DNA from 3 places in the Pseudoalteromonas sp. MB47 genome. Region 1 is predicted to be linked to each of the others. Evidence: predicted binding sites of a transcription regulator. Region 1 holds the regulator's gene; each other region holds the start of a gene.
What was found. The regulator sigma-54, encoded in region 1, starts transcription at its own class of promoters, with help from an activator protein. The targets are predictions, from matches to a motif close to GTTGGCACGNNNNTNGNNT.
Positions count from the first base shown of each region.

Region 2: the regulator sigma-54 is predicted to act here: its motif matches at 5,301-5,319, upstream of IMPJCBKJ_RS16200 (BON domain-containing protein).
Region 3: the regulator sigma-54 is predicted to act here: its motif matches at 4,583-4,601, upstream of dps (DNA starvation/stationary phase protection protein Dps).

Region 1 covers NZ_VFBD01000011.1:92,954-103,122, reverse strand. Annotated here, with positions in the region: gene rapZ (RNase adapter RapZ) at 1-4, opposite strand, end outside; gene ptsN (PTS IIA-like nitrogen regulatory protein PtsN) at 5-457, opposite strand; gene hpf (ribosome hibernation promoting factor) at 461-748, opposite strand; gene IMPJCBKJ_RS07290 (RNA polymerase factor sigma-54) at 775-2,271, opposite strand; gene lptB (LPS export ABC transporter ATP-binding protein) at 2,378-3,103, opposite strand; gene lptA (lipopolysaccharide transport periplasmic protein LptA) at 3,100-3,621, opposite strand; gene lptC (LPS export ABC transporter periplasmic protein LptC) at 3,611-4,165, opposite strand; gene kdsC (3-deoxy-manno-octulosonate-8-phosphatase KdsC) at 4,162-4,713, opposite strand; gene IMPJCBKJ_RS07265 (KpsF/GutQ family sugar-phosphate isomerase) at 4,717-5,688, opposite strand; gene IMPJCBKJ_RS07260 (calcium/sodium antiporter) at 5,692-6,660, opposite strand; gene IMPJCBKJ_RS07255 (ATP-binding cassette domain-containing protein) at 6,909-7,727, shown strand; gene mlaE (lipid asymmetry maintenance ABC transporter permease subunit MlaE) at 7,720-8,499, shown strand; gene mlaD (outer membrane lipid asymmetry maintenance protein MlaD) at 8,513-9,061, shown strand; gene IMPJCBKJ_RS07240 (ABC transporter substrate-binding protein) at 9,064-9,741, shown strand; gene IMPJCBKJ_RS07235 (STAS domain-containing protein) at 9,734-10,027, shown strand; gene IMPJCBKJ_RS07230 (BolA family protein) at 10,033-10,169, shown strand, end outside.
Region 2 covers NZ_VFBD01000028.1:16,729-26,897, forward strand. Annotated here, with positions in the region: gene IMPJCBKJ_RS16175 (M13-type metalloendopeptidase) at 1-1,081, shown strand, start outside; gene yjgA (ribosome biogenesis factor YjgA) at 1,511-2,032, opposite strand; gene pmbA (metalloprotease PmbA) at 2,170-3,507, shown strand; gene IMPJCBKJ_RS16190 (VOC family protein) at 3,639-4,055, shown strand; gene IMPJCBKJ_RS16195 (LiaF domain-containing protein) at 4,365-5,024, opposite strand; gene IMPJCBKJ_RS16200 (BON domain-containing protein) at 5,355-5,921, shown strand; gene IMPJCBKJ_RS16205 (YqaE/Pmp3 family membrane protein) at 5,979-6,137, shown strand; gene IMPJCBKJ_RS16210 (hypothetical protein) at 6,392-6,601, shown strand; gene IMPJCBKJ_RS16215 (methyl-accepting chemotaxis protein) at 6,586-8,610, opposite strand; gene IMPJCBKJ_RS16220 (NADP-binding protein) at 8,723-9,493, shown strand; gene hutC (histidine utilization repressor) at 9,494-10,169, opposite strand, start outside.
Region 3 covers NZ_VFBD01000008.1:340,342-350,510, reverse strand. Annotated here, with positions in the region: gene IMPJCBKJ_RS05615 (heme ABC transporter ATP-binding protein) at 1-63, opposite strand, end outside; gene IMPJCBKJ_RS05610 (iron ABC transporter permease) at 56-1,114, opposite strand; gene IMPJCBKJ_RS05605 (ABC transporter substrate-binding protein) at 1,111-1,920, opposite strand; gene IMPJCBKJ_RS05600 (GGDEF domain-containing protein) at 2,102-2,875, shown strand; gene corA (magnesium/cobalt transporter CorA) at 2,962-3,918, shown strand; gene dps (DNA starvation/stationary phase protection protein Dps) at 3,997-4,515, opposite strand; gene IMPJCBKJ_RS05585 (CBS domain-containing protein) at 4,743-5,162, opposite strand; gene IMPJCBKJ_RS05580 (hypothetical protein) at 5,329-5,793, opposite strand; gene IMPJCBKJ_RS05575 (hypothetical protein) at 5,805-6,497, opposite strand; gene IMPJCBKJ_RS05570 (RNA polymerase sigma factor) at 6,494-6,985, opposite strand; gene IMPJCBKJ_RS05565 (S8 family serine peptidase) at 7,156-8,442, shown strand; gene IMPJCBKJ_RS05560 (surface lipoprotein assembly modifier) at 8,439-9,353, opposite strand; gene IMPJCBKJ_RS05555 (hypothetical protein) at 9,401-10,135, opposite strand.

The DNA of each region.
Region 1 (10,169 bases):
CCATTTATGCCTCTGATGCAATTACTTGAAATAGTTGCTGATCGCTTGTAGCACTTCGCAACTGTTTACAAAAATCTTTATCTTTAAGTCTATCAGCAATTGTTGACAAGGTCTTCAAGTGCAACTGGCAATCGCCATCTGGTACGATGAGTGCGACAAAAATATCAACGGGACGATTGTCTATCGCATCAAAATTGATGGGAGATTCACTGACAATAATAAATGCATGAGGTTCATCAGCACCACTCATTCGACCGTGGGGAATAGCTATTCCTCGGCCGATACCTGTACTACCTAACTTTTCCCTGTTCAGAAAAGCATCTAGGATATCTTGTTGAGATAAATGAGGAAACTGCTGGTGAGCTAACTCGCTAATATACTCAAGAATTCTTTTTTTGCTATTAAAAAGGACCGCAGCTTTGCTGCAGTCCTGATTAGTAAGTGAACTAAGTTTCATAATTTAATGTCGAGCTAATTTCTCTTTATGCTTAATGACTTGGCGATCAAGTTTATCGATCAATGAGTCAATTGCTGCGTACATATCTTGATGTTCTGTAGAAGCGAACAACTCGCCTCCGTTTACATGTAAAGTTGCTTCTGCTTTTTGGCTTAATTTTTCTACATCTAAAATGACATGAACATTATTAATATGATCAAAATGCCTTTCTAGTTTTGCGAACTTAGTGTTTACATAGTCTCTTAATGAATCAGTGACTTCTACGTGACGACCAGTTAAATTTAGTTGCATAAGCATTTTCCTTCTATGTAAAACGTCTAAATCAGACTTTTACGCTGATTAGACGGAGGTATTGCTAGAGACTCACGATATTTTGCAATTGTACGTCTAGCTACTTTAATTCCTTGCTCAGCCAATATATCTGCAATTTTGCTATCACTCAATGGTTTAACCGAGTTTTCTGCAGCAACTAACTTCTTGATTAAAGCGCGAATTGCTGTAGAAGAACACTCACCACCATTTTCGGTGCTGACATGGCTTGAGAAGAAATATTTCAACTCAAAAATTCCCCTTGGGGTATGCATATATTTTTGTGTTGTAACCCGAGAAATCGTCGATTCATGCATTTCGACCATTTCAGCGACATCGTTTAGCACCATTGGCTTCATTGCCTCTGGGCCATGTTCAAAGAAAGCTTGCTGTTGTTGCACGATACAGTTGGTCACTTTTAGTAAAGTATCGTTACGGCTTTCTAAGCTCTTAATAAACCACTTTGCTTCTTGTAAGTGAGAACGAATAAATTGGCTGTCGCTACTTGATTTAACAGAGCGAGACATCGCTGCATATTGGCTATTCACTCTAATTTTTGGCATACAATCTGGGTTTAACTCGACTACCCAGCGGCCTTTCACTTTTTTCACTGATACATCGGGTATGACGTACTCAGATTCTTCGCGTACTATGCTATCCGCAGGCTTAGGATTTAAGCTGTGAATGAGCGTCATCACTTCTTTAAGCTCGTTTTCTTTAAGCTTAGTCTTTTTCATTAAAGTGCGATAGTCGCGACTTGCTAATAATTCGATATGCTCAGATAAAACCATTTTAGTTTCAGCTAAATATGGCGTATTGGCATCGAATTGACGAAGTTGTATACACAGGCACTCTTGTAAACTTCGCGCGCCGATACCAACTGGATCGAATAACTGTATTCTTTTTAAGACAGCTTCAACTTCATCGAGTTCGATTTCTTCTTCATCATTATTTTGATTAAAGCTTTCGACAATATCTTCGCAGCTAACCGTTAAAATACCTGAGTCATCGATAGCTTCAACGATGGCAACGGCAATCGCTTCATCGGTAGGACTAAATGGTGTGAGCTGTAGTTGCCACATTAAATATTCTTGCAGTGTTTCTGTTGAAGCACCTTGGTAAATAGACTCGTCTTCAGGCATTGGCCCAGACGATGTTGATGGGGCGGCACTCATGTACTCATCCCACGTAACATCCATAGCTAAGTCATCGCTAACCGTATCCTTACTCAGAGCATCACTGCTTTCTTGCTCGAATTCGCTAGGTGCTTCGTCGGCAGACGCGCTGACTTGTACATCGTCAGACTCCGCTTTTTGCTCATTCTTACCGATGCTTTCTTCGTTGTAATCCGCTTCTTCCACTTCAAGCAGAGGATTACTATCAAGCGCTTCTTGAATTTCTTGCTGGAGATCCAATGTACTGAGCTGCAACAAGCGAATGGCTTGTTGCAGTTGTGGAGTCATTGTAAGTTGCTGGCCCATGCGCAGCTGTAATGATTGCCTCATGTATCCCTAACAATCCTTTTTAAGTTATCGGTAACGGTGAGGACACTGTTATCGATTTATTGTCATTGTATAAGTCTAGCAGATGCTCTAGTCGGTGGCGTAATGGTTACAGCCTGAATTGCTCGCCTAGATAAACATCACGTACAGTTTGGTCAGCTAATACGTGCTCAGGTGTGCCTGATGCAATTAGCTCCCCATGAGAAACAATGTAGGCTTTTTCACAAACATCAAGGGTTTCTCGAACATTATGGTCAGTAATAAGTACACCAATACCACGATTTTTTAGGTGCTCAATAATTTTCTTTATATCTAACACCGAAATAGGATCAACACCAGCAAAAGGCTCATCTAAAAGGATAAATTTAGGATTAGCGGCTAATGCACGTGCAATTTCAACGCGGCGTCGTTCACCACCTGACAGTGCCATACCTTGGCTATCGCGAATATGTTGAATGCTAAATTCATCTAATAAGTTGTTAAGAGTCTCTTCGCGCGTTGTTTTGTTAAGATCTTTGCGGGTCTCTAATATGGCCATCAAGTTTTGGTAAACTGTTAATTTTCGAAAAATAGACGACTCTTGTGGTAGATAACCAATACCTAAGCGCGCACGGCTGTGCATTGGCAAAAGCGTGATATCGTTATCATCGATGCTTATTTTTCCTTTGTCGCTTGGTACGAGGCCTACAATCATATAGAAGGTGGTGGTTTTACCTGCACCATTTGGCCCTAACAAGCCAACAATACTGCCCGCTTCAACTTCAAGACCGACATTTTTAACCACTTGGCGGCCTTTGTAGCTTTTAGCTAAAAGCTCTGCTTTTAATGTGCTCATGGTTGGCCTTTATCGTCTTTTTTATTTTCTACAGGCACTAAAATAGTGTGTACACGATCTGTTGAGTTTTCGTCTTTTTCTGCGCTGATCAGCTGTTGAGCCATATCATAGGTAATGCTTTTTGCCGTTACTTTTTGACCCGCTTGAGTGACTTCAGCTTCGCCATTGAGTGTTAAGAAGCGTTTCGCAACATCATAACGAACTTCTTCGGCGCTGGCGCTCATCACGGTACCATCAGCTTGCTTTTCTTCGAAGTAAGCTGGTTTGCCTGTAGCGATAATTAATTCGACTGTACCTTCGGTGTCACCGCCATGTGCCTCAAGTCGCTCTGCTGTAATGCGACGATCACCATGCACGATCTCTACGTTACCTTCGAATATGCCAACGCCATCTTTTAGTTTACCGACTTGGCGATCTGAGCTAATGCTAATTTGAGCGCCTGTTTGCTCGGCAGCTGCGCCCGAAAAGGCAATCAATAAGCTTGGGATCAGGAGTAATTTCTTCAGTTTATTGGTCATAGTATATGGTTCGTGTATGGTTAGTTAACTCAACAATTTCGGCTTTTAAATCGGCTTTTAAGCCTTTACCGGTAATTTTTAAATTCGGTCCTGTTAGTGTTACAGGTTGCTTTGAAAACATCGTCATTTTATCAATGTCGACATTAATATTTTCTGCTTTTATGTCTTCGATCATACCGTTATGGGTTAAGTTTTTAGCAACTACATCCCCTTCAAAAATCAGCTGATCATTTTCGTATAAAGTAGCTTCTTTGGCTCTTACTTGCCAAACTTGCTGATCGCTATAAATAGTAAAAATAGGTTGTTCAAAAAAGGTAAACCCTAATTGTTGATACAACTCCATTTTTGCAGCTGCCACTTTATGACTAATTTTACCTTGCTCGTCATAAGCTGTTTGCTTTAGAGCAACGGCAGTGTAATCAGGTGTTGCGATGATCTCGTCTTCACTAGTTATTGTATCAGTTGACTGGTTAAAGTACGGGTACCATAACCACACCATGCAACAGACAAAAACAATACTCAGTAAAATACGGGCTATATTCATGCGCTGGTTCCATCGCTAGTTAACGGCTTGCCGTTTTCTAACATCAGTAAATCAGTTAATTCACGCACGGCTCCAAAGCCACCCGGTAATAATGTGGTGTAATGAGCCAGCTTCTTGATAAGCGGGTGTGCATCGTTTACTGCGACAGCAAAGCCAACTTTTTCCATAACTGGTAAGTCTGGACCATCATCACCAATATAGGCAATCTGTTCATCTGTCAGCCCCAGTTTATCCTTTAACTCTTGATAAGCAATCAGCTTATCTTCTTGTCCCTGATAAATGTGCTGAACTGTTAGGCTAGTCATTCGCTGCTGAACTATTTGTGAATGGCGGCCAGTAATCACTGCCACTTCAAAGCCACTATTAATGAGTGCTTTAATACCAAAACCATCTTTAGTATTGAATGCTTTAAGCTCTTCGCCATTATTACCCAAATAAATTCGACCATCAGAAAAAACACCATCAATATCACAGATTAATAGTTTTATTTTTTGAGCACGCTGACTCACATCAGGGCTCAGGGGCTGGTATAGTTCGGCGAATGTCATTGCTTAGAGAACTCCTGCTTTTAATAAGTCTTGCATATTAAGGGCACCAATTGGTGTGTTGCTTTGATCCACCACAATTAAACCATTAATACGTTTATGCTCCATAATATTTAAAGCTTCAGCCGCAAGCATGTCAGGGCGAGCCGTTGTGCATGAACGGGTCATCACTTGGCTAATTGCCGTGCTATGGATATCGATGCGCTGTTCTAAAATACGGCGTAAGTCACCATCAGTGAATAACCCGGCTAACTTTTCATCTGCACCAATCACTGCGGTCATACCAAGGCCCTTGGCTGACATTTCAATCAATGCATCTTTGATGCTTTGGGTTTCGCTAACGATTGGCGTTGCGTCGCCTGCGTGCATCACATCATCTAATGTAAGTAATAAACGTTTACCTAAGCTGCCACCAGGGTGCGAAAGTGCAAAATCGTCGGCAGTGAAACCACGGGTTTCTAGTAGCGCAACCGCCATTGCATCGCCCATAACCAAGGTTGCAGTGGTGCTTGCCGTTGGGGCAAGGCCTAACGGACACGCTTCTTGGCTAACTTTGATGCACACATGAACATCAGACAGTTTTGCCATTGTTGAGTCTGGGTTGCCTGTTAATGAAATCATTTTTGCGCCAATGCGCTTGATAACAGGGATAATACTGAGTACTTCGCTGGTCTCACCTGAATTTGAAATACACATCACCACATCGTCGCGGGTGATCATGCCTAAATCACCGTGGCTAGCTTCGCCAGGATGAACAAAAAATGCCGGAGTGCCAGTACTTGCAAGGGTTGCTGCAATTTTATTACCTACATGGCCAGACTTGCCCATACCAATCACAATAATACGACCTGTACATTGGAACATTAATTGGCAAGCATTATCGAAATCTTGATTTATATATTGCTCAATTTCTTGTAAAGCTTGTGCTTCAATTTCGAGTACGCGCTTACCCTGCGCGATAAAGCTAGGTTGTGTCATTAATTATCCTACTTGGCTGAAAATATAGCCCTGATATGCAATAAATGCGACTAACAAGAAGCCACCTTCTACTCTATTGATACGACGAGCACCTTTAAAGTTCAATGACATGGCAATCAATACAACGGTTGCTGCAATCATGATAAGTGCATCGCGGTTTGCCGCAGAAGGGTCAATAATTGAAGGGTTGATAATACCCGCAAGAGGTAATACGGCGAGTAAATTGAAAATATTTGAGCCAACGATATTACCAAGTGCTAAGTCGTCTTCGTTTTTTAAAACCCCTGCAATACAAGCCGCTAGCTCTGGTAAGCTGGTACCAATAGCAATTATGGTTAAGCCGATAACAAGGTCAGATAGACCAAAATATTTTGCGATATCAACGGCTGATTCAACTAAAAAGTGTGAACTGACTGGTAATAAAATCATGCCGATGATTAACCAAAATATGGCTGATTTAGTGCTGACATCGTTCGGAACGTCTTCACACGCTTCGCTGACGAATGGGTCATCTTGATTTTTAGCACGCAGAGACACAATAACTAAGCCACCAATGAACACCGCAAAGGCAATCATCAAGGCAATGCCTTCAGCGAACGAAAAATAGTTATCTGAGAACACATACCAAGCGGCTACTGAGATTAACAGTACCAGCGGCATTTCGCGTTTAAGTGTCATTGAAGATACTGAAAGGGGGCGCAGTAAAGCTGTGACACCAAGTACAAGTAAGATGTTAGTAATGTTAGAGCCGACCGCATTTCCTACCGCAGTATCTGTTTTATCAGCAAGTGCTGCCGATGCAGATACCATCATTTCAGGGGCTGATGAGCCCATAGCAACAACAGTTAAACCAATGATTAGGGTGGGGATCCCCATATTTTTTGCCAGTGCAGCCGCCCCATAAACAAACCGATCGGCACTCCAAACGAGTGCAGCAAAGCCAATAATTAAAATGACAAAAGAAGTCACCATTGCGATACGCCAACATTACTTATACAGATGACTGCAAATAGTAACAAAAGCGAACCTGAAAGTATAAGTAAAAGAATGGGCTGGCAAGCATAAAGCGTGCTTGGTAAGGAAACTAAATTTCAGGTGTCGTTAAGCTCTTTACAGCTAGCTTTAGAATTTATTGATAGAAAATATTACAAAATTTTACGATTTGTTTTTTCCATCTTGACTAAAAAACCCTTAAAATGGCAAAACTAGTGAAAAACGTTATGGAGAGCGACTTGTCGCAATCAATAGTAGAAATCAAGGATGTAACCTTTTCACGGGGCGATAGAATCATATATAAAAATATGAGTTTTAACATTCCGAAAGGCAAGATTACCGCTATCATGGGACCGAGCGGCATTGGTAAAACCACCATGTTACGCTTAATTGGCGGTCAGCTGAAGCCTGACTCTGGTGACATTTTATTTGAAGGCAAAAGCATTCCTAGCATGACTCGCAAGGAACTTTACGCCGCCCGTACCAAAATGAGCATGCTGTTCCAAAGCGGCGCTTTATTTACCGATATGTCAGTGTTTGACAATATCGCCTTTCCTTTGCGCGAACATACTCAGCTTAGCGAAGATTTAATCCGCCTTGTTGTTTTAATGAAATTACAAGCTGTTGGCCTGCGTGGTGCACAAGATTTAATGCCGTCTGAGCTTTCAGGTGGTATGGCTCGTCGTGCTGCTTTAGCGCGTTCAATTGCCCTTGATCCAGAACTTATCATGTATGATGAGCCTTTTGCTGGTCAAGATCCTATTTCCATGGGTGTGCTTGTTAAACTTATTAAGTCATTGAATGAGGTGTTAGGTTTGTCATCACTGATCGTAACTCATGATGTAACAGAAGTTATGAGTATTGCCGACCACGTGATCATCATTGCTGATCAAGGAGTGATAGGCGAAGGGTCACCTGAGCAAATGCAAAACCATGAATCTGAGCTTGTGCAACAGTTCTTAAATGGTTTATCGGATGGCCCTGTGCCATTCCATTTCCCAGCTCCTGCGTATGATGATGAATTACTAGGAGTGCATAATGCTTGATCTATTCCAGAAGTTAGGTCACAAAACGCTAGGGCGCTTTGCCGCGCTTGGTCGTTCTACTCAAATGCTGTTTGGTGCACTCGTTAATGTGCCAAACTTTAAAAAAGGCACACCTTTACTTGTTCGCCAATTATATATGGTGGGCTCGCAATCTCTTTTGATCATCATGGTGTCAGGCCTATTTATCGGTATGGTGCTCGCTCTGCAAGGTTACACCGTATTAGTAGGCTATGGTGCTGAAGATAGCTTAGGACCCTTAGTGGCATTGAGCTTATTACGTGAGTTAGGCCCTGTAGTAACAGCATTACTGTTTGCTGGTCGCGCGGGTAGTGCGCTTACTGCTGAAATTGGGTTAATGAAAGCGACTGAACAATTATCAAGTTTAGAAATGATGGCGATCGATCCACTTAAACGCATTATTGCACCGCGTTTTTGGGCTGGTTTTATCAGTATGCCATTGCTTGCACTAATATTTTCTGCGGTTGCTATTATTGGCGCTCATTTAGTGGGTGTTGATTGGCTTGGTGTTGACTCAGGAAGCTTCTGGTCAATCATGCAAGCGCAAGTGTCGTTTCAACAAGATATTGTGAACGGCATGATTAAGAGTTTTGTATTCGCCATGATTGTGACTTGGATTGCACTTTACAAAGGCTATGACTGTGTTCCTACATCTGAGGGGATCAGTAAGGCCACAACAGAAACCGTTGTGCACTCGTCATTGGCAGTATTAGGTTTTGACTTTATTTTAACAGCGGTAATGTTTACCAGCTAATTAGGGTATTAAGATGAATTCACGGAAATTAGAAATATTAGTTGGCTTTTTTGTAGCCCTTGGTATCGCTGCATTTGCATTATTAGCATTTAAAGTTGCGAATGCTGGCATTAGTGGGAGTGGTGAAACTTACCAACTTAACGCAAAGTTTGAGAATATTGGTTCTTTAAAAGCAAGAGCGCCTATCAAAGTAGGTGGTGTGGTTGTTGGTCGAGTTGAATCTATTTTTATCCATCCAAAAGAGTTTGTGCCGGTGGTTAATATGGCGATTGATGCTAATTACTTATGTAAGTTTTCAGACACCACATCAATCTCTATTTTAACGTCAGGTATTTTAGGTGAACAGTATTTAGGTATTAACCCTGTTATTGCCCCAGAATCTGCTGAGCAGCGTTGTATGGGCAATGAAGTGACAGTTAATGAACAAGATGCTGGCTTAGATGAGCTGTTTGGTGTTGAAAGTAAGGCTCTTGCCAATGGTGACTACATTACCGACACAAAATCAGCATTAGTTTTAGAAGAATTGATAGGTCAGTTCTTATTCAACCAAGGAAGTGAATAATTATGTTTAAGAAGTTTTTAGTATGTTTGGGCATGCTGTTGACGTTAAATGTCAATGCAGCTGATGCAAATATTGATTTAAAAGATCCTTATAAAATGGTGCGTAAAGTATCTGATCATACGTTTGCGCGTATTTCTAAAGATCAGCCTCTAATTGCGAAAGATAAAGAGCATTTACGCGTTATCGTTGAAGAAGAGCTGATGCCTTACATAGACTACAAATATGCTGCACTGCGCGTATTAGGTAATCATGTATCAAAGGTGCGCGCTATCGAAGATAAAGAAGAAAAAGCGAAAGCAATTAAAGAGTTGCAGCGCTTTATTGATGTATTTCAAAAATATTTAATCGCCACTTACGCTGGCGTGTTTACACAGTACACTAATCAAAGCGTTGAGTTCGCACCTGCGCAGCCTTTCAAAGGCCAAGATGTCGTAGTAGTGAAAACAAAAATTGTTGAGCCGGGTAAGCCAGATATTAAAATCGATTTTAAGGTACGCGAGGATCGTGATGGTGATTGGCGAGCCTATGACATGATTGCGGAAGGTATTAGCTTATTAGATGCTAAACAAAGTGAATTACAAGGTATTTTACGCCAACAAGGTATAGAATATGTGAGTGATTTATTGGAGCAGAAGAGCCAGTTGCCAGTTCAGTTCAGAGGTGAAGGTGGCAATGAGTAAAGTCGAGATTACTCAACTTGAAGAGAACCAGTTTCGAGTCAGTGGCGAACTGACTCGAAATTCAATTGGTCGTGAACGGCTTCTGAACGTTAAGCCAGATACTAAGCATAAAACATGGTATTTTGACCTTTCTGGGCTTTCTAGGGTTGACACGGCGGGCTTAGCTTGGTTAATTCACTCTTTCGCAGAATTAAAGCAGCAAGGCATTCACCTTGAACTGCAAAATAGCCCTGAGCAATTGCAAAACTTAATGCAGTTGGGTCAGGTCACAAACTTATTTGAGTGAGATTTATGGAAACGAGCCAAGTCGAAACGTTATTACGCGACGAATTAAAACTAGATGAAGTGATTGTTAAAGCAAATGGTAGCCACTACGAAGTGATTGCTGTTGGTGAGTGTTTTGATGGTTTATCTCGCGTGAAGAAGCA
Region 2 (10,169 bases), on a different contig from region 1:
CCTATTAGATAAAGAGCTAGTAGACCTTAACTTTGATTTCTACAGCACAACACTTCGCGGTGTTACAGAGCAATCTCCACTTTGGAAAAAAGCGGTTGATGCATCAAACGGTGTACTAGGTGAAATTCTAGGTAAAGTATACGTTAAAGAAAACTTCCCGCCTGAAGCGAAAGCGCGCATGGAAGAGTTAGTAGATAACGTAATCAAAGGTTATGCAGTTGCGATTGAAAACCTTGAGTGGATGAGCCCTGAAACAAAAATTGCGGCTAAAGAAAAGCTTGATAAGTTCACACCAAAAATCGGTTACCCAGATAAATGGAAAGATTACTCAGCACTTGAAGTTAAAGGTGATGACTTAGTAGGTAACTACATTCGCCACAGCGAGTGGGAATATGCAGACATGACTGCAAAACTAGGTAAGCCAGTTGACCGTTCTGAGTGGCACATGACACCACAAACAGTAAACGCTTACTACAACCCAGTGAACAACGAAATCGTATTCCCAGCGGCTATCTTACAACCGCCATTCTTCAACCTAGAAGCTGATGACGCTGTTAACTACGGTGCAATCGGTGCGGTAATCGGCCACGAATTGGGTCACGGCTTTGATGACCAAGGTGCGAAGTACGATGGTGACGGTAACTTACGTAACTGGTGGAGCGAATCAGACCTTAAACAGTTTGAAGAGCGCACAGGTCAGCTAGTTGCTCAATATAACGAGTACAAACCATTTGAAGATGCAAGCGTTAATGGTCAGCTTACATTAGGTGAAAACATTGGCGACTTAGGCGGCTTAACAGTTGCTTATACGGCATACCAGTTATCACTTGGTGATGAAAAAGCGCCAATCATTGATGGTTACACAGGTGATCAGCGTTTCTTCATGGGTTGGTCGCAAATTTGGCGTCGTAAATACCGTGACGAAGAGTTACGTAACCGCCTAATGACAGACCCTCATTCACCAAGCCATTACCGTGTAATCGGTATTCTTTCAAATATGCCAGAATTCTATCAGGCATTTGATGTGAAAGAAGGTGACAAAATGTATATCAAACCAGAAGATCGCGTAAAAATCTGGTAATTGATTATCGATTTTAAAAAAGGCTCTGAGTGAACGCTCAGAGCCTTTTTTGTTTTAGGAGCTTTCAGCTTTCAGCCGACATTTGATGTAGACGTGAAATTTAGTGAGCCATCAGCTTTCAGCCGTCAGTTTTGAGCCGAATTGTGTTGTTTGTTGGTCAGGCATAGGTTGATGGAATGGCGTTGCATATAAGACGCGCCAAGCAAGCGTGACGCCTACGGTTTGATGTAGGCGTGAAATTTATTTCGCGCGATAGTTGAGTATTGTGTGACGTTTAAAACGCGCCAAGCAAGCGTGACGCCTACGGTGTTGTAGGCGTGAAATTTATTTCGCGCGATGGTTGAGTATTGTGTGGTGTTTAAGAAGCGCCAAGCAAGCGTGACGCCTACGGTTTGATGTAGGCGTGAAATTTATTTCGCGCGAAGGAAATTAAACCATAATCGCATCTTTTAGATACTGGAATAACTCTTTGTAATTCTTTGCTGGTTTTTCTGCTTTTACTTCTTTTGCGGCGCTGCGCACTAATTGGCGCATTTTTTGGCGCTCAAGAGACGGGTATTGATCAATTGTTGAATTGATCAGGTCGTCACCTTGTTTAATTAAATCATCACGCAGGGTTTCGATTTTGTTCATCAAAACATCGGCTTGATTGTTTTTATTAAGCATGATGTCGATCATCGCTTGAATTTCATCAACGTTTTCTGTGGTACGTAAAACTTTTGCGATGTAGTTTAAGTTACGACGGTAAGCATCGCTCTTGTCACTTACTTTATCAGAAACAACAAGGGCTTCTTTTAAATCGTGATTAAGCGGTAAACGATCGCGTTGCTTTTTCGGCATTTTTGCAATTTCAGCACCCAGACCATGATATTGCATGGCTTCACGTTTTAATTCGCTTTTTGATACGTAAATAATTTCTTCTTCGATAAGTGGCTTTTTCTTCTTCGCCATAAGGATGCTCATTCAGTAAACTTAACTATTCGCTATTATACGCCATTTAGTTAATGATTAATATTAGCTGATGCAGGTCTCGCAGTGTGTTAGCATTCGTTACACTATAAAAAATATCAGAACCTAGGACACACAAGATGAAAGATCCTATTTATCAACACATTTCTGAAGTGAAAGACGCAGTAAGCGAAGTACTGGAGCATGCAAAAAAATTGGGTGCAACAGCAGCAGAAGCGGCGATGTCGAGCACGTCAGGTTTGTCTGTCAGTACGCGCATGGGCGAAGTTGAAACAATAGAGTTTAACCAAGACGGTGGCTTAGGTATCAGTGTTTATGTGGGTAATAACAAAGGGTCTGCTTCAACGGCTGACTTAAACCCAAAAACATTACGTACAGTGGTCGAAAAAGCCATTGATATTGCAAAGTTCACCTCTGACGACCCATTTAATGGTATCGCTGATAAAGAGTTACTTGAATTTGCACCGCAAGATTTAGATTTATACCACCCGTGGGAAGTTAGCCCAGAGCAAGGTGTTGAGTTTTGTCATCAAGCAGAACAAGCTGCGCTAAATGCCGATGAGCGCATTGTAAATTCAGACGGTGCGAGTTTTTCTTCTCACCAAGGTTTACGTGTTTATGGTAACAGCCATGGCATGATTGCAGGTTACCCACGTACGCGTCATAGCATTAGTACGATGGTGATTGGTAAAGAAGGCGAGCAAATGCAGCGCGACTCAGCTTATACCATCGCACGTCATAAAGATGATTTAAATGACGCTGCAAAAGTAGGCCTCGAAGCGGCAACCGAAACCTTGGCTAAGCTTAACAGCCAAAAGCTCGGTACCATGAAAGTGCCAGTGATCTTTAGAGCAGATATTGCTAACTCATTATTCGGCCATTTAGTGTCGGCGATTGGTGGCGGTGCGCTTTATCGTAAGTCGAGCTTCTTGCTTGATAGCTTAGGTACAAAAGTATTTAGCGATTGTGTGAATATCTCTGAGCGCCCTCATTTATTAAAAGGTTTAGCATCTTCACCGTTTGATGCTGAAGGTTTAAAAACTGTAGACCGTGAAATTATTCAAGGCGGTGAGCTGCAAACTTACCTATTAGCAAGCTACGCGGCACGTAAACTGTCGATGGCACCAACGGGTCATGCTGGTGGTATTCATAACTGGCTAGTTGAACAAACCCATGCCGATTTAAAAGCGCTATTAAAAACCATGGGCACAGGCTTATTAGTAACTGAACTTATGGGCCAAGGTGTGAACACTGTCACTGGTGATTACTCACGTGGTGCAGCAGGTTTTTGGGTTGAGAATGGTGAAATCCAATACCCAGTAAGTGAAATCACGATTGCTGGTAACTTAAAAGATATGTTTAAGGCCGTTGTGGGCTTAGGTGGCGACATCGAGCGTCGTGGTGGTATTCAAACAGGCTCTGTATTGATTGAACAAATGCAGGTTGCTGGTAGTTAATTCATAAATAACTACTCAATTTTTTAAAGCCTCACTTTAGTGGGGCTTTTTTATTTGAAAAAAGTGCTTTACCTAAACTTAACTTGAGGTTTTATCTTGGTGGCAGTTTAAAAATAAAAAGGAAAACTACCATGTATTTAGAACACGTAAACCTTGTTGTAAGTAATGTTGATGCCATGCTGCACTTTTATAAAGCGGCATTCCCGCACTGGCGTGTGCGTAGCCAAGGCGATAGCAAATGGTCGGGCAAACCGCGCAAGTGGCTGCACTTTGGTGATGATTACCAATATCTTGCATTAAGCGATAACGGTGAAGCTGAAAACCGTGATTTAGCAGGCCACCAAGTAGGCCTTGCTCATTTTGCCTATGTGACAAACGATATTAATGCGGTAATTGAACGTCTGGTTTCAGCCGGATATGAAATTGATAAACACGGCCCAGAAAACCCTTACCGCAAAAATGTATATTTCATCGACCCTGCAGGTTTTGAAGTTGAGTTTGTAGAGTATTTTAGTGATATTCCAAGTGAAAGGAATAATGACTTGTGAAGGAGCTGTCAGCTTTCAGCTTTCAGTTTTGAGCCGAATTGCGTTGTTTGTAGGTCTGGCATTGATTGATGAAATGGCGTTGTATGCAAGACGCGCCAAGCAAGCGTGACGCCTACGGTGTAGGGTCGCTTTAACGCCGAACAGCTTTACTTTATTCACGGCTAAAGCCGTTCCCACGTTTGATGTAGGCGTGAAATTTATTTCGCGCGCATTCTTGTAGGTCGTGCTTTAGCGCGTCATTGATGAAACGTATGTAATATCTTGTCGCCATAAATGACGACTTACATTGCATAACCGCACCTCACAACTTTACTGCATCTTATTCATCTCTTTCCAACTGGCTTTTAGGCTGTTGGCGAAGCTGATGAACTTTTCTTTCATGGTACGTTTAACTGAAATCTCGACTGAGCCTAGCCATACATTACCTTCAATAGTGATAGTTGGGCCTTGGCCTTTGTTTAAGGCGACAGATTTGTTTTCTACGCTGCCAATCACACTAAATAATTTAGATACCACATTTACATGTTCTGGCACGTAGATTTCATCGTTACCTAAAATACAGTTAACGTAAATGGTGACATGCTGATGTTGGAAAATCGCTTCGCTAAAGTCGAGTTCGATTGAGCCTAGGCAGTTTGTGATGTGAATTTCTTTTGGTACTACCCATTGGCCGCTGCGCTCATTTGAGCCCAGAATACTGCGTAGCTGCAGGCTTTCGTTGTCGATGCTGTGGCTGTAGTGAGGTTTAAATTGCGCATGCTTTTGCGATTTGTAGTCAATATCCGCTTTCAGATCTAAATCAGCAACAAGCTCAACCAGTACTTCGTTGCTGGTGGCTTCCATTGCCTGATCTAGGCGGCGTTCAAATGCTTCGGCTGAAATAACAGCATGACTGTAGTTATAAATGAGTTGATCAATGACTTCTTCTCTTACTTGATCGATTGGGCGGTCTTCAAGTTTAACGGCCATGGTAGTTCCCTGTTGTGATTTTAAAGGTGATTCTTTAGTTATTAATTACAAAGCAAAGCTTAGGCCAGATTTTATTTCTATATAAATCATGAGGTTGTCTTTTTAGACGAATAAGCAATTTCGTTAAATTAACCACAGATTAATAAAATCAGCAACTAAATGGTTATTTTTGCAACATTGTGAACATCTTACCGAGCAGCTTGTAAATCTTTACCGAAATGAATATAAATCACCGCTGAATAGGTTTTTAACCTGCTGAAATTTAAAGAATAAATAGTTGGCATCATAGTCGCATTACTTAAACTGTCTTTAATCAAAAGGAGAAAGATTATGAACACTTTTAACAAATCTATGATTGCGGCTTTAGTAATTGGTGCAACTAGCATGTCAGCTCAGGCAAGCAGCTGGGAAAATGAAAGTAAAGATGCTTGGATTGATGGTAAGGCAGAAACTGTGCTTCTTATGAACACAAACCTTAACAACTTTGACATCAACACTGATGTAACGAATGGCAAGGTTGTACTTACAGGTAAAGTTGATAGCGAATTAGATAAAGAGCTTGCTGAAGAGTTAGTTCTTAGCCTAGACGGTGTTAGCTCTGTTGATAACAAACTAACGGTTGTTAAAAACATGAAAGCTAAGCACATGAAATCAGACAAAGCTGATTCTGCAGAAAGCGACTTAACCGATGCAAAAATCAGTACTGTAATCACCACACGTTATTTATTTAACTCAGAAGTAGGTGGTACAGATATCGATGTTGATACCGACAACGGTGTAGTAACACTAAAAGGTACTGTTGAGTCTGATGCAGAAAAGCAACTAGCGGTAAGCATTGCTGAAAACGCTGAAGATGTTCGCAAAGTAATCGATGAATTAACGATTGTTGCTGAATAATAGCAAGCCCTATATAGCCCAGCTTTTGCTGGGCTTATCTTTTTCAAGGAGTGAGTCATGGATTTAATACGTATTATTTTATCGGTTTTAATTCCACCTCTCGGCGTATTTTTACAGGTAGGTTTAGGTGCGCAGTTCTGGATTAATATTCTTTTAACTCTATTAGGGTATATTCCAGGTTTGATTCATGCTGTGTATATCATCGCTAAGCGATAATCACCGCATTAATCTACAAGGATGGGTAATGGAGCACAGCAAGGAAGGGCTGTAGGAGTAACGGACGATAAAGCGCAAGGAGTTTACAGTATGGATAATGTAACTAAGCACAAAGGACAACAAGGAAGTAACAAAGCGTTATGGAGTAGCGCACAATGGCAACGCTTTATGGATAAGGTGAATGGAGATGACAGCAAGGATTAAGCTTAGGCTTGGAGCCCAAACGGATGAAGCTAGCGTAAGGAGGAGACTATATGGAACAAGTACAAACGCAATCAAAACAAGGATTGACCAATAATGGAGTTGCTTTATGGAACAAGCAACAGTGGCACGAATTTATGGAACACGCGAAAGCGGTTGCGCCACGATTAACAGGGAAGGCTGACGATAAAAACCCGATGTCATCTTCAGGTGACATCGGGTTTTTAACTACTTCAGCAATTTATCTTTATAACTTAAATTGATTTACTGTCTTATTGAGAGACTCTGCTAACTCATTCAAATCACGTGCTTCATCCGCCAATTCATGGGCATGATCTGCAGTGCTATTCACTAAGTGATTAATCGCTGCCAAGCTATTGTTAATATCTTCTGCAACCACAGTTTGCTGCTCTGTCGAAGTCGCAATTTGATGACTTTGATCTTGTACATTTGTCACAGATTGCGCGATATCTTGCAATGCTTGCAATACAATTTGTGTTTGCTCAACTGAGCCTTCAGCACGCTCTTGACCTTGCTGCATCATGGTTGATGCTTGTTGGGCAATTTGCTGTAAACGGCTGATCATATTGCGAATATCATCTGTTGACTCTTGCGTTCTGCTTGCTAGTGAACGAACCTCATCAGCAACAACTGCGAAACCTCGGCCTTGCTCACCTGCACGGGCTGCTTCTATCGCTGCGTTAAGTGCCAGTAAGTTAGTTTGCTCAGCGATTGAGTTGATAACATCAACCACCGCGCCGATATTGCCACTTTCTTGTTCAAGACCCGCAACGACTTTAGACGCTTCACCAATGTGACTTGCAAGAGCGGTCATGACTGACTGAGCTTGAGTTGAGCGCTTAGTGCCATCTGCGGTAATGGTTTGCACTTCTTCAGCTGCATTATTGGTATGTTGCGCGTTACGTGAAATTTCGAGAACAGTTGAGGCCATTTCGGTTACTGCCGCACTTACGCTATCAACTTGTTGCTTTTCTTGCTGAATTTCATCATTGGTTTTTTGCGATACGGTTTTCAATTGGGCTGCGGCTTGGCTTAATTGCTCAGCTTGTGCTGCAGTATTCAGCATCATTGCACGTAATTTATCGATGAAAGTATTCATGTGATGAGCAAGCTGTCCTACTTCATCCTGACTTTTTATCTCGATTTTTTGTGTTAGATCGCCATCACCTGATGCGATATCACGCATGATGTAAGTGAGTTTAGTCAGCGGCTTGGTGATCATTTGCGTGGCCCAGAAGATCATCGCAATAATAATCGCAAGAATGATGATCACGGATGTTGTGGTTGTCATCACCGCATCATTTACTGGCTCATCAATCATACTGGTCGGAATTAAAATACCCACATACCAATCAAGGTAAGGGCTTTCTAATTCAAGGCGATTGTATACAACGTAATATTGCTCGCCTTTGAATGTGACAAAGCTGCTACCCTCTTTTTGGCTTTTCATCGCGCGGTTTAATTCGCTAAAGCCCGAGGTGTCGTTAAATTGCTTTTCGAGGGCATCTAAGCCTTCTTTGCCATTAGGTCCTTCGTCTGTGATAGATAGTTTATGTCCAGTTCGTTTTGAAAAGTGCACTACTTTCTGGTTGCTGTCGAGTAAAAAGCCAAAGCCTTGGCCATCAAATCGAATAGCTTCAACCATGTCGTTGATATTATTAAGCTGTAAATCAACACCACCAAAACCAACAAGCTTGTTTTGTTTATAAACTGGCTGTTGTACAACTGCAGAGGCGATACCTGTGGTTAAATCAACAGAAATAGGGCCAACATACAATTTATTAATTTTTAATGCATCTTGCCACCAACCACGTTTGTAGGCGTAATATGGTTGGCCATTATAAGTGGCGGTACGCTCGTTTTCTTTGAAGTACTCACCTGTGGTCGCAGAAGCAAAGAAGGCTGATAAAATGTTATCATCGTTACCACTAATACGAACAAAATCTTGATTAACGCTGCTGTAACCAGGCTGACTATCTAAGCTTTGATCGCGCTGAGTCCAGTTATCGAACCAGTTAACTAAATGCGGGTTTGTTACAAAGGTTTCGACAACTTTGCCGTATTTGGCAAAATAGGCCTGCATTGACAGTCGCTCACTTTGCAAATAGCTGTCGGCTTCGCGTTGAATTGCATGACGTGAGAGATCAGCAATATGGTTTACAAAAAAGCTAGACGCGATGATTAGTAGCACACTTATCGTCCCGCCAATGAGCAGAAGTATTTTTTTACGTAAAGAGAGGTTGTTTAACATAGTGCACGCGTTTTTATTATAGGTTAGAGTTATCTATCTAATCATATTTGCACCTAAATCGCTACACTGTTAAGCGAAGGTTAATAATAAATACTAAGGGGCAGTTGAGTAAATGAGTACTGAAAATAATAAACTGGTTGTTTTAGGTGCCGGCTGGCTTGGAAATGCACTTTGTGTTGAGGCAAATAAATTAGCATGGCAAGTACAGGGAACACATCGCGGTGGCGAGCACGAATATGACTTTCAGCGCCAGTTTATACTTGAAGGTGATGTGCTCAAGCATGAGCTGTCGCTTGAGAATGCTTGGTGGGTCTGCGCTATTCCACCGCGTAGTCGTAGCTCAGAAAGTAACTATTTAGCGACTTTGCAAGCAGGGCTTGAACTTGCTAAGCAACTAAATTGTAAAGGCTTTATTTTATGTTCTTCGACAGGAGTTTATCCATCTAACAATGGTCAATATGACGAAACTACAGAAATTATTTGCCAATCAGCACGTCAACAACAGCTATATGATGCTGAACAGTTAGTGCTAAGTGCTGGTGGTAAAGTATTGCGTTTGGCTGGTCTTGTAGGGCCTGGGCGCGATCCGGGTAGGTTTGTTGCCGGTAAAGAACTGACTAGCTCAAGTCAGCAAGTGGTAAACATGGTTCAGCAGCAAGATGTGATAGCGGCGATTTTTTCAGTACTTGAAAATTGGTCAAACGCGAGCAGTATTTATAATGTGGTTAATCCGGCACATCCTACAAAAGCAGATTACTACCAGCAAAAATGTGCTGAGCAGGGCAACCAGCCACCGATTTTTACTAGTCATGATAAAGGCGAGCGACTTATTGATGGCTCAGCGATTGAGTCACTGAATTTTCGTTATCAAATGTCCATTTAGTTATCTTTTAAAAGTAAGGTGGCCGCCTAATCGGTATTTACTGCCTGGTGATACTAAACGGGCAAAGCTCACAATACCTTGTGATGACCAAGTTCGGCGGATCACTTGTAAGCATGGCTCTTCGTTATAAAGGTTCAGCCATTCGCACATTTCTTGGTTGGGCATAATCGCTTCGACTGTATGGCGTGCCTCGGTGAGCGGGGCGTTTTGCGATAAGTATTCATGAGGCGTTAGGCTATGGAAATCTTGCTGTAAGTAATCTTTAGCAAGAGCGGGGTTCACAAAGCGTTCTTCAACTTGCAGAGGTTGCTCGTTTTCATTGTGTACAATCACACTTCTGTAAACATGGCTGTCGACCTCGACACCCAAAGCAATCGCAATTGGTGCTATAGCGCTTATAGACTCCATTACTAAAATGGTACAACTATAGTGGTTACTTCGCGCTTTTACCTCATCAGCAATATTTTTAATTTCTAATAAAGATGATTGTGACTTAAAGCTAGCCACAAAAGTACCTAGGCCTTGGCTACGGGTTAATATACCTGCATCGGTTAATTCACTGAGTGCTCGTCTTGCAGTCATACGACTAACTTTAAACTGGTTGGTAAGCTCATTTTCAGAGGGCACTCGGTGATTTTCTTGCCAAGCTCCAGAACGAATATTTTCCAGAATGAAC
Region 3 (10,169 bases), on a different contig from region 1:
AGTTAAATCTTGCAAGATGGCTTTTTCGCCGTAATTAACACTTAAGTTATTAAAACTAAGCAATTGCGCCTCCTTGCTTACTTTTTAAAATAAGGTAGATAAACAAAGGCGCACCAAGTAGGGCGGTGATTATCCCAATAGGAAGTTCTGCTGGCATGACTAATGTGCGTGCGAGCCAATCAGAGAGTAATAAAACGATAATGCCAAGCAACATACACAAAGGCATCATAACCCGTAAATGGGGACCCACCATAAGCCTTGCAATATGCGGAACAACCAAACCAACAAACCCGATTAAGCCTGTCATTGCGACACTTGCTCCCACACCTAATGCAACTAAAATAATGATTTGAAATTTAAGAGTCTGCGTGTTTATTCCTAAATACTGAGCTTGTGATTCACCTAGCAGCAAACAATTCATAGGTTCTTTTAAATACCACAGGCCAATTGCACTGATAAGTAACAGTGGTAATGCTTGATTTAAATTAGTCCACGTAGCACCGCCAAGTGAGCCCATAGTCCAATAGTTTATTAACCTCAGCGCACTGTCATCAGCATAAAAACTTAATAACCCTATTAATGCAAAGGCAAGAGCGTTTACTGCTACACCGACCAAAATCAAGGTCGTCACATTAACTTGACCGGCCTGTTTAGCGATAAGGTAAACAAAAAGCGTGACAGCCAATGCACCTAAAAATGCGGCATAAGGTAAATATTTATCGGCTTGAAAATCAAATTTCGCACCCAGTGCGATAAATGCCACTGCAATAACTGCAGCGCCTGAACTAATACCAATAATAGATGGGTCGGCAAGTGGATTACGGCACAGGGCTTGAGTTGCCGTGCCAGTTTGAGCCAGCACTAAACCAATCATTACTGCTAACATAAAACGTGGTAAACGAATTTGCGTAACAACATTAATTTGTAACGGGTCAAACTGTGTAAAGTGCTCTGGCGCAAGCCAAGCAATAGCTAAACGCCAGTCCCAGCCGGCGGGGCCAAAACCAATACTTAGTAAAGATAAGGCGGCAATACTCAGAACGCAAAGGACTATCCATTTATTAGGAAAAAGCCTTGTTCTTAGCTCTATTGGTAAAGTAATTGAACCGTTCATAGCTTATTGCGATATTCACTAACTTGCTCAATGGCAATCGCTATTCTTGGTGTTAACCCCAATGATAATAAACTATCCATAACCAGTAACTTACAGTTTTGTGCTGCTTTTAATAAAGATAAAGCGGGCAGCTTACAAAATGCATCTTTACCACCTAATGAGTAAACGACATGAGCAGGTGCAATAATAAAATCGGGTTGCTCTACGGCAAGGATCTCTCTATTTAATGGTTTAAAGCCTGAGTGAGTCTGCGCTAAGTTTTTAATTCCAGTATATTCAAACAACATTTGCGGCACGGTATCAGTACCGGCAGCAACTAAGCCTCTATCATTGGCCGATAATAGAAAAAGTGCTTTTTTACCAGTAAGCGAAGATTTTTCAGGTAAGCTATTTTGGATTTTTTGATTTAAAGCACGTGCTTGCTCTTGCGCACCTAATTCATTACCTAAATTAGTAATTAAGCTATTTAGCTCACTGATAGAGTCTGGCTTAGGGTAGGTTTTTAACGTTACACCAGTCGAACTGATTTGTTTCAATACTTCAGGTCTGCCAGTTCCTTCAAGTGCAAAAAGTGCCGTTGGGCGTAAAGAAAGTACACCTTCCGCAGCAAGATCGCGGTAATACCCAACCTGAGGTAACTCTGTGGCCGCTTTTGGATACATACTCGATTGATCAACACCTACTAGCTCTTGCTGCTGACCTAACGCGAATATAATTTCTGTTAATGTTCCTCCGGCACTCACTATTCGTTGCTCAGCGAAGACTGAGCTTGAAAGCAGTAATAACATGACGCTTAAGTATTTCATATTTGCACTCACTTGAATGATAGTAGCCCTATTATAATTAATTAAATGCAAATGAAAATAGTTATCACAATCAATATGTGTTTAAGGGTGTAACTTCGTAGTTCAACTCTTTGTGCTAGTCTTGTTGGATTAAATTTAGATTATACTCGATCATCTATTACTTTGAGGGCGGGAGGCTTGCATGAGGCGTTTTTATGAAACAGAACGAACTTTAATGGATTATCGAGAAAGAGAAAAAAGCCGTTGGCTTAGGATGCTTTTTATTACTGTAATTAGTATTGCAATTTCTTTACTGATTACTTTCTTGATTCTTCTTGCTACAGGGACAGAAATGATGCCTATCATTTTTATTATAGCGACAATTGCTCCTGCAGTTACTGCACCAATCGTTTCATGGTCTATTAGTGGTTTGATGATTAAAGTTCAAAAATTAGAGGAAACACATCGAAAACTAGCAATGTATGATCATTTAACAGGATTGCTATCTCGTCGAGAGTTTCTAGCTCAAGGGAATGAACTATTGCAAATGTGTCAAAGTAATAATCAACCAGTTGTATTTGCTTATTTAGACTTAGATCACTTCAAAAAAATTAATGATACATACGGTCATGCTGCTGGAGATGAGGTATTGGTAAGTTTTGCAAACCTAGTCAAGAAAACTTTAAGGCAAGAGGATTTACTAGGTCGTTTAGGGGGCGAAGAGTTTGCTCTAATTTTGGTAAACACGCGAGTGGTAGAGGCAAAACAGAAGCTAGAATTGCTCCGTAAATCTGTCGCAAAGATGACAATTAATTACGCTGAGCAACCGCTAAAGATTACAGTTAGTTTAGGGGTAGCTGATTGGGACCGTCCTCATGAAGAAAACTTAATATCGTTAATGAAAAGAGCTGATAATGCACTGTATAGTGCTAAATCATCTGGGCGAAACCAGCTTGCATTTGCCAAGCTATTTTAATGGCTTGCTCCATAAAAACACTGATATATTGTTTGTCTTTGAAACATCTAAATTCTTTAAATAATTTTATTTTTTAAGTAGGGCGCATGTTACGATTTTTTTCTATAGACCAAGGTGTGATCACAGAAACAGAGCCAGCTGCTGATATGCCTCTTGCAACCGCTATTAAGAATGCCCATTGGATTGATACTATAAATCCGACTGAAGAAGAACGACAAGCGCTGGCAAGCACCCTTAATATCACCTTACCCGGCGCTGATGATGTTGAAGAAATCGAGGCCTCTTCCCGTTGCTTTATCGACCATGAAGGCTTGCATGTGCATGCGCTTTTCATGTCACCAAACGAAGGGCGCTTTAATACGGTAACCGTAGCTTGTTTGTTACAAGACAACTGTTTGCTGACAATCCGCGATGATGAACTAGCCGATTTTCGTCTATTACGACTACGTGCTCGGAAAGGGCAAGTGGCGTGTGATAATCCAAAGCAACTTTTGGTGACTTTATTTGACCAAAAAGTCGAAAACCACGCTGATATGCTTGAAGACATGCATCATCAGTTAGAAAAACTCAGTGCCTATGTACTTGAAGAGGATGACTCTGACTTAGAAGAAGCCGTTAGCCGAATTTCTCGCCTTGAAGATAATAACGGTAAGGTGCGTTTATGTTTGATGGATACGCGCCGGAATATTTCGTTTTTACTGCGCCACCTAGGAGCGCCGACAGAAGACCGCGAATCACTACGTGAAATTGTACTCGATATTGATACCCTTATGTCTCACTGTACATTTTTGTTTGATAAGGTGAATTTCTTAATGGACTCGACTCAGGGTTTTATTAACATCGAACAAAACCAAATTATCAAAACCTTCTCTATCGCCTCAGTGGTGTTTTTACCTCCAACCGTTGTCGCCAGTATTTATGGGATGAATTTTAACAGTATGCCTGAACTGCAATGGGCATGGGGTTACCCGTTTGCAATTGGCATTATGTTGCTGTCTGGCTTTGCACCTTACTTGTTCTTTAAACATAAAGGTTGGTTGTAACAAAGCATAAAAAAGCCCAGCAAATGCTGGGCAAGGGGTCTTCGGATAGACCTAGGGGGTTTAACCTTTAAATGGGGTTTAACCTTTCAATTCGCCGGTAGACGATTCGATATGTGCACGAACAAACCATTGGAATTGTTCTAAATCAGCCAGTTGGCCAGTGATCATATCTTCAGAAACTGGGTCTAGCTCACCAAGCTTATCGATAGCTGCACGGTGGTCTTTATTAACACCGTTATACACTTTATCAAGCGCTGTTAGGTGGTCAGTAACTAAGCCTTTACCAATTGAATAATCTTGCCAAGTACGGCGTTCTACAATTGATTGAGGTGTGCCAACAGGTACGCCGCCCATGGTTGCAATACGCTCTGCAATCGTGTCAGTCATCTCTTGCACTGCGCTTACTTGTGGGTCTAACATTTCGTGTACACCAATAAAATTAGGACCAACAACATTCCAATGAATGTGCTTTAAAGTGAGGTGTAAATCGATTAAAGCGACCATGCGTTGGTCTAGAATAGCAATCGTGTCCGCTGCAGCTTGGTCTTTAACACCCGGTGCTGTAAATTCTGCGATTTTTGATGATGAATTACTCATTACTCCTCCGAGATTATCTGTAAATTTCCTTTCGCTTTTAATCTAAAAAGCATGTGTAATTACATAGAAGCAAGCGTTGTGCCTAATAATTTTTAAATTATAAGAATCTGAATTTAAAAGATTAATTTTATTTAAGTCTTGAGTGAGGGTGATACTAGCTAAGAAGAAGTATGAAAACTCTGCACACCTTCTGTAAAAAATTCAGTGTGCAGATACAAAGTTACGATTTAAGAAAGTAAAGCCGCCGCTAAACGAACAAAATCAGATGAGGTTAGAATGCCCACTAGGTTGTTATCTTTATCAACCACAGGCATGCAGCCATGACGGTTTTCAACAAAAAACTTAGCAACTTCGTGTAGCGGTTGCTCTGGCGAGATACTGGTAAAATCGGTAGCCATAATATCAACCACTTTAGTTTGCTTTTCCTTGCGTTCGAGGGCGCTGGCATTGTAATTAGCCATGATATTCATTACCTGAGCAATCATGATTTTTTGCGTTAACATGCCAACCAAACCACCGTGCTCATTGATCACGGGGATATGACGAACATTTTTCTCTTTCATTAGATTATGAGCATCATGCAGGGTATTTTGCGCGCTAATAGCAAATGGGTCTGGCGTCATTAAATCACTAACTAGGTGTGTCATGGCTACATCCTTACAATTAATCAAGTTGCGGTAAGTTTAGCGCTTATCTAGTTAATTTCACTTAAGTGAGATCAAAGTATTAGTGATTAACGGTGTAATTACTTATGCAGTTCAGCAGTAGGTAAAAAGATGTAATGAGGATAATTTTTACCTTTAAATATTAATTTTATGAATTATTAGCTTGTTCAATTAGCGTATAAGCATCATGCGCTTTTTCACTTGGTTTTATGCCTTTTCCTAAAATGATTGTTAATTGTATGACGATTGTGCGCTCTAATAACGTTGACTCATGCAGTGCTGGCGAAGTTTGACTTGTGCAGGTTAATAAACCGCAGTGTGCTCTTTGCTCAAAACGTGGTTTGTTAGTGGGCTTGGCGCGTTCAACATCAACTGCCTGCTCGGCAACGAGAAACCAGTCATAACCGTTGTCTATCGTAATGTTGGCGGCTTGCAGCATACTTTGCTCAAGCGCTGAGCGCTTTGAACCGTGACGAGTCTCGTATCTAAGGATATATTGATTATCCGCAAGCTGCTTAGTTGTTAGGCCAGGTATACTTTTATCGGTCGAATGTTGGCTGCTGGTGCAGCCAATTAATACAATGGCAATATAAGCTAATAATACGTGTTTCATGATTGTCTCGCTTATTGCCAATGGTTAGTTAGTGCTTGTTGTTCGGCGTTACGATCTAACGGTTGGCCTTGAATGTGCTCGTCGATGTAACTATCAAGCGCAGGTGTTTTACTTGCTAAGCGATAGCTTTGGCTTGAAATTGCGCGTTGCTCGCTCGATGAATGAAGCTGCCAAATTCCTTGTTGTTTACAAGCAATATGTGTTTGCTGGGTAGTTTTAGAATACAGCGTGTATTGGCGGCAAAAATCGCCATTAGTATTAACAAAGCTAAGCTGTGCAGTTAGGCTTCTGTTTGTATCTAATAGTGTGTTGTCGCCACTCAGTTGTTGATCTAATGCGTTGGCAATGGGTTGTTCCAAACCTTGTTGTTGAACAAAGCTAGCAATAGCGACTGTAAAAAGCACCGCAATACTTGCTGCAACGGCCATTTGTTTGCGACCAGCTAGTTTAATTTGCTGCCATTTGGATAGCGAAACGACATTCTCTTTATTATGTTGCTCGATTGTTTGTGCAAGTTCATCAGACAAGGGCATTGCATCAATCTGTGCTGCGTGTTGTTTAACTAGCATGTCAACTTCAGATAGTTCAGCTAGGCGTAAAGCGAGTTGCTCATCTTCAGCAATTGCATTACGTATTGCGTCCATTTCGTTTGCTGGTAATTCATTGTCTAAAAAAGCACTGAGTGTTTGGTCATCAATCTTCATGCGTTTTCCTTAGTGAAATCAGGCTTAATTAATTGATAAAGTGCAGCTCTGGCTCGTGACAATTTACTCATCACGGTGCCAACAGGTATCTCGAGGGTGTGTGCAACATCTTTGTAAGCCATACCTTGCACTGCTACGAGGGATACAATAGCGCGCTGTTCATCTGGCAAGCTTGTTAAAGCGTTATTTACTCGTTGTAAAGTCTCTTGGGTAGCGAAACTCTCTTGTTCATCGTCACAGACGGGTTCTTGAAGTTCAGTATTTTGAACTGCCTTTAAGCGCACTTTTTGCGAGCGGTATTCGTCGATCCAAACATTGCGACAGATCTTGAAAGCCCATTTTAGTGGTTCAATATCATCGGGCATGCCTTTTTGTAAAAGTTTCTCGATGGTCATTTGTACAATATCATCGGCATCTGCTTGATTGCCGGTAAGCGAAAATGCAAAACGTCGCAGCGCTGGTAATAAACTGGTTACTGTATTTGTCATAGTTTCCCTTATTGGTTAGGGCAAGGGCCGATTAATGAAATAACTCATCAATGATTCAGCCAACTCACACTACTATAACGAGCAAGAAAAAGTTTTATTCCCAATAAATGCAATTTTTCTTTCACTGAAACGTTATAGTAGTACCTAACTAAATGAGAAGTCACTGTAACATGAAATTGAAATCAGTCATTTTAAGTAGTTTGCTGTTTACTTCAAATACGCTATCAGCTGCGATTATCAAGCCAATAAATGGTGTGATAGAACAGGTAGATCCTGTTATTAATCAATTTGAACCGCGCATAACCAGCCAAGTAGAAAGCATACGCAAACATGAGTTAATCGACGACGCAACAGCCATTGTGACCTCGCTACCCAAAAGGCTAGAGATACTTAATCAGTTGCAGGCTCCTGCATTTGTTGAAGTCGATGTTGAGCATGGTTTTCGTGCAGTTGAAAGGCAATGGATAATGCTGGCGAATGAACAGCATCAAGAAAAACTGTTGCAAATTGGCGCGCAAATTATCGTCACTAAACAATACACGTCATTGGGTTTGTCATTAGTGCGGTTTGTTGTCCCGACCAATTACGATTCAAAAGCGCATTTGCAACGTTTACTTTCACTCGATGATGCAGCGTTACTGGACAGAAATCATATTTATCAAGCGCAAAATGGTTCTCAACAAGATGCGTCTACAAAAAAGCTTACAGCAATGTGTGACTGGTCTGTAAAAATTGGCATGATTGATAGTGCGATTGATACGACTCATCCGGGATTTAGTAACACACAGATAAAAATGCAGTCATTTCTTGCAAATGACTTAGTTTCACCCGATTTGCACGGCACTGCGGTTGCTGGCGTTTTGGTAGGTAAGTATGAGCAGCTCATGCCGTTATTAACTGAGGCAACATTATACAGCGCGGCGGTGTTTTATCAGCAGTCTGATTTATCACAAGGGGCGACATTAGCTGCAATAGTTGAAGCACTTGATTGGTTGGTTGCTAACGAGGTGCCTGTTATCAATATGAGTTTTACTGGGCCCGACAACGCTATTTTAGCGGCAGCAATCAATGCTACAGCGGCTAAACAAGTAACTTTAGTGGCGGCTGCAGGCAATGAAGGACCTGCTGCGCTGCCACTTTATCCTGCGGCATACCAACATGTCATTGCTGTCACGGCACTAGATAGCCAAAACCGAATTTATCGCTGGTCAAACAAAGGTGATTATATTGATTTTGCGGCATTAGGCGTCAATGTCATGACGTTAAAAGCTGGGGGGGAGCTTGGTCGGGAATCTGGAACCTCTATTGCCGCGCCGCGTATTTCAGCGGCGGCTGCATGCTTAGCGGCAAAGCCAAATGCTTCTCCTAAAAACATTTACCAGGCGTTACAGCAACAAGCGAATGATTTAGGTGAAGTAGGCAAAGATGCGGTGTTTGGACATGGCGTAATCGATTAAAAGCTGGCTTTTAATGACAGCGAAGCAATGCTTTGGGTATAGGTGTTTGTCGCCAGCTTAGATTGATAATCGCCGTACTCTGCTTCAGTAACAATTTGCAAAGAGTCAAAAACAGAAAGCTGCCAAAATGCACTAACTACACTGCGACTTTCATCCCGAGATGGCTCGCTTTGTGTAAGTGGTTGGTTGATAACTTCTTGGTAGTTTTTATCTTGATAGCGCCAGCTTAATCCTGCTTTATTGCTTATATCAAACGCTTTAAAACGATGAGTGATGCCCGTATTTAAGCCCCAACTTTTAAAGTTAAATTGCTCTGAATCAGCATTTTCTCTATCTAAACTAGCGCCTAAAAGCAGCATCGTTTTACCCTGATTAATAAAGTAATACAGGTTTGAATCAAGCCCTAACCCTTTTGCATCGCGCATTGACTGTGTGGCGAATTGTTTATCTGATGCCCTAAGCGCAGTGCGCAGATAGGTTGTTGGATTAACGTAATGGCCAACATACAAACTTACCTGATCCAAGGTTAAAAATGTTTCTTTTGCTACTTTTGCTAAAGCACCGTCATAACGTATACCTACATCAGTACCAGAAAGGCTATAGCTAGAATCAAGGCTATATTGATGCAATGCCAAGTCATACTGGTCAAGCTGGTGATAATTGGTTTGCTCGTATCGATAACTTGGTGTGAACTTGAGGTTGTCAGTTGCATGTAACTCAGCGCTAACACCAGCTTTAAGTATTGAACCTGTATCACTTTGTGAAGAAATATCATCTAACTCTTTAATGGCTAAATCAGAGTTAGTTGTTAAGCCAATTTGTGCATCAGCATGAAAAGTCGCATCCGTAGCAAACACTTGAATGCTTGTGGTTAACGCACTTAAGGTGATGAGCTTATTAATTGTACGCATAATAATCTCCTAAAGGAGCGCCGAGTGATAACCCGGCACGCTATTGGTTAAAGGCCTAAGTTCAGGCTGTTTTGAATGTTATTAACGACTTCGGTAGTTGTCGCTGCGGTTATTTGCTCAGCAACTTGTTGGTTAACGCTGTTGCTAACAGTTGATGAAATGGTTTGCTCAACACTACTTTGTACAGAGTTCATTGCAGCTTGTTGTACATTGCTAGTCAGTGATGATTGCAGGTCATTAGTGATTTGCGAGGCCTGACTTAGACCAGCAGTGCTTAGCTCACTAGGCTCTAAAGACGCTAATACGTCTGTTTGCTGACTCAATTGATTTTGCATTGCGTTGGTTATGTTCGAATTTGTGTTAGCGACGGCCACATTACTAACAGCAGTTGACAGCATTGACTCACCTGCTAGCGCTACGGTATTGACTGCTTGAGAAGCGCTTGATACTGAGTTTGTTAAACCAAACTCGGGCATTGTTTCAGCAGGCTGCTGTTCATCGTTTTCAATCGTTGTTTGATTATTTGCTTGTCCGCTATTTGAACTTTCAGTATCCACACCAACTGATGAATTTTGTGTTGTTGCCGAGCCTGACAGTTGAGTTGATTGCATCATTGTCGTATTCGACGCTGCTTGGTTTGAACTTGTCGAAACTTGATTATCACTGGCTGTTTGCTGTTCAGATACGACTGATAGTTGCACGTTAGCTGCTGATGAAGCCGCTGAAAAGCCTGTTGCAGTTACGACACAGATTGCGATAAGTGATTGTTTTAAATTTGTCATTGTCTCGTCCTCTTTTTTGCGAATTGACATAGAG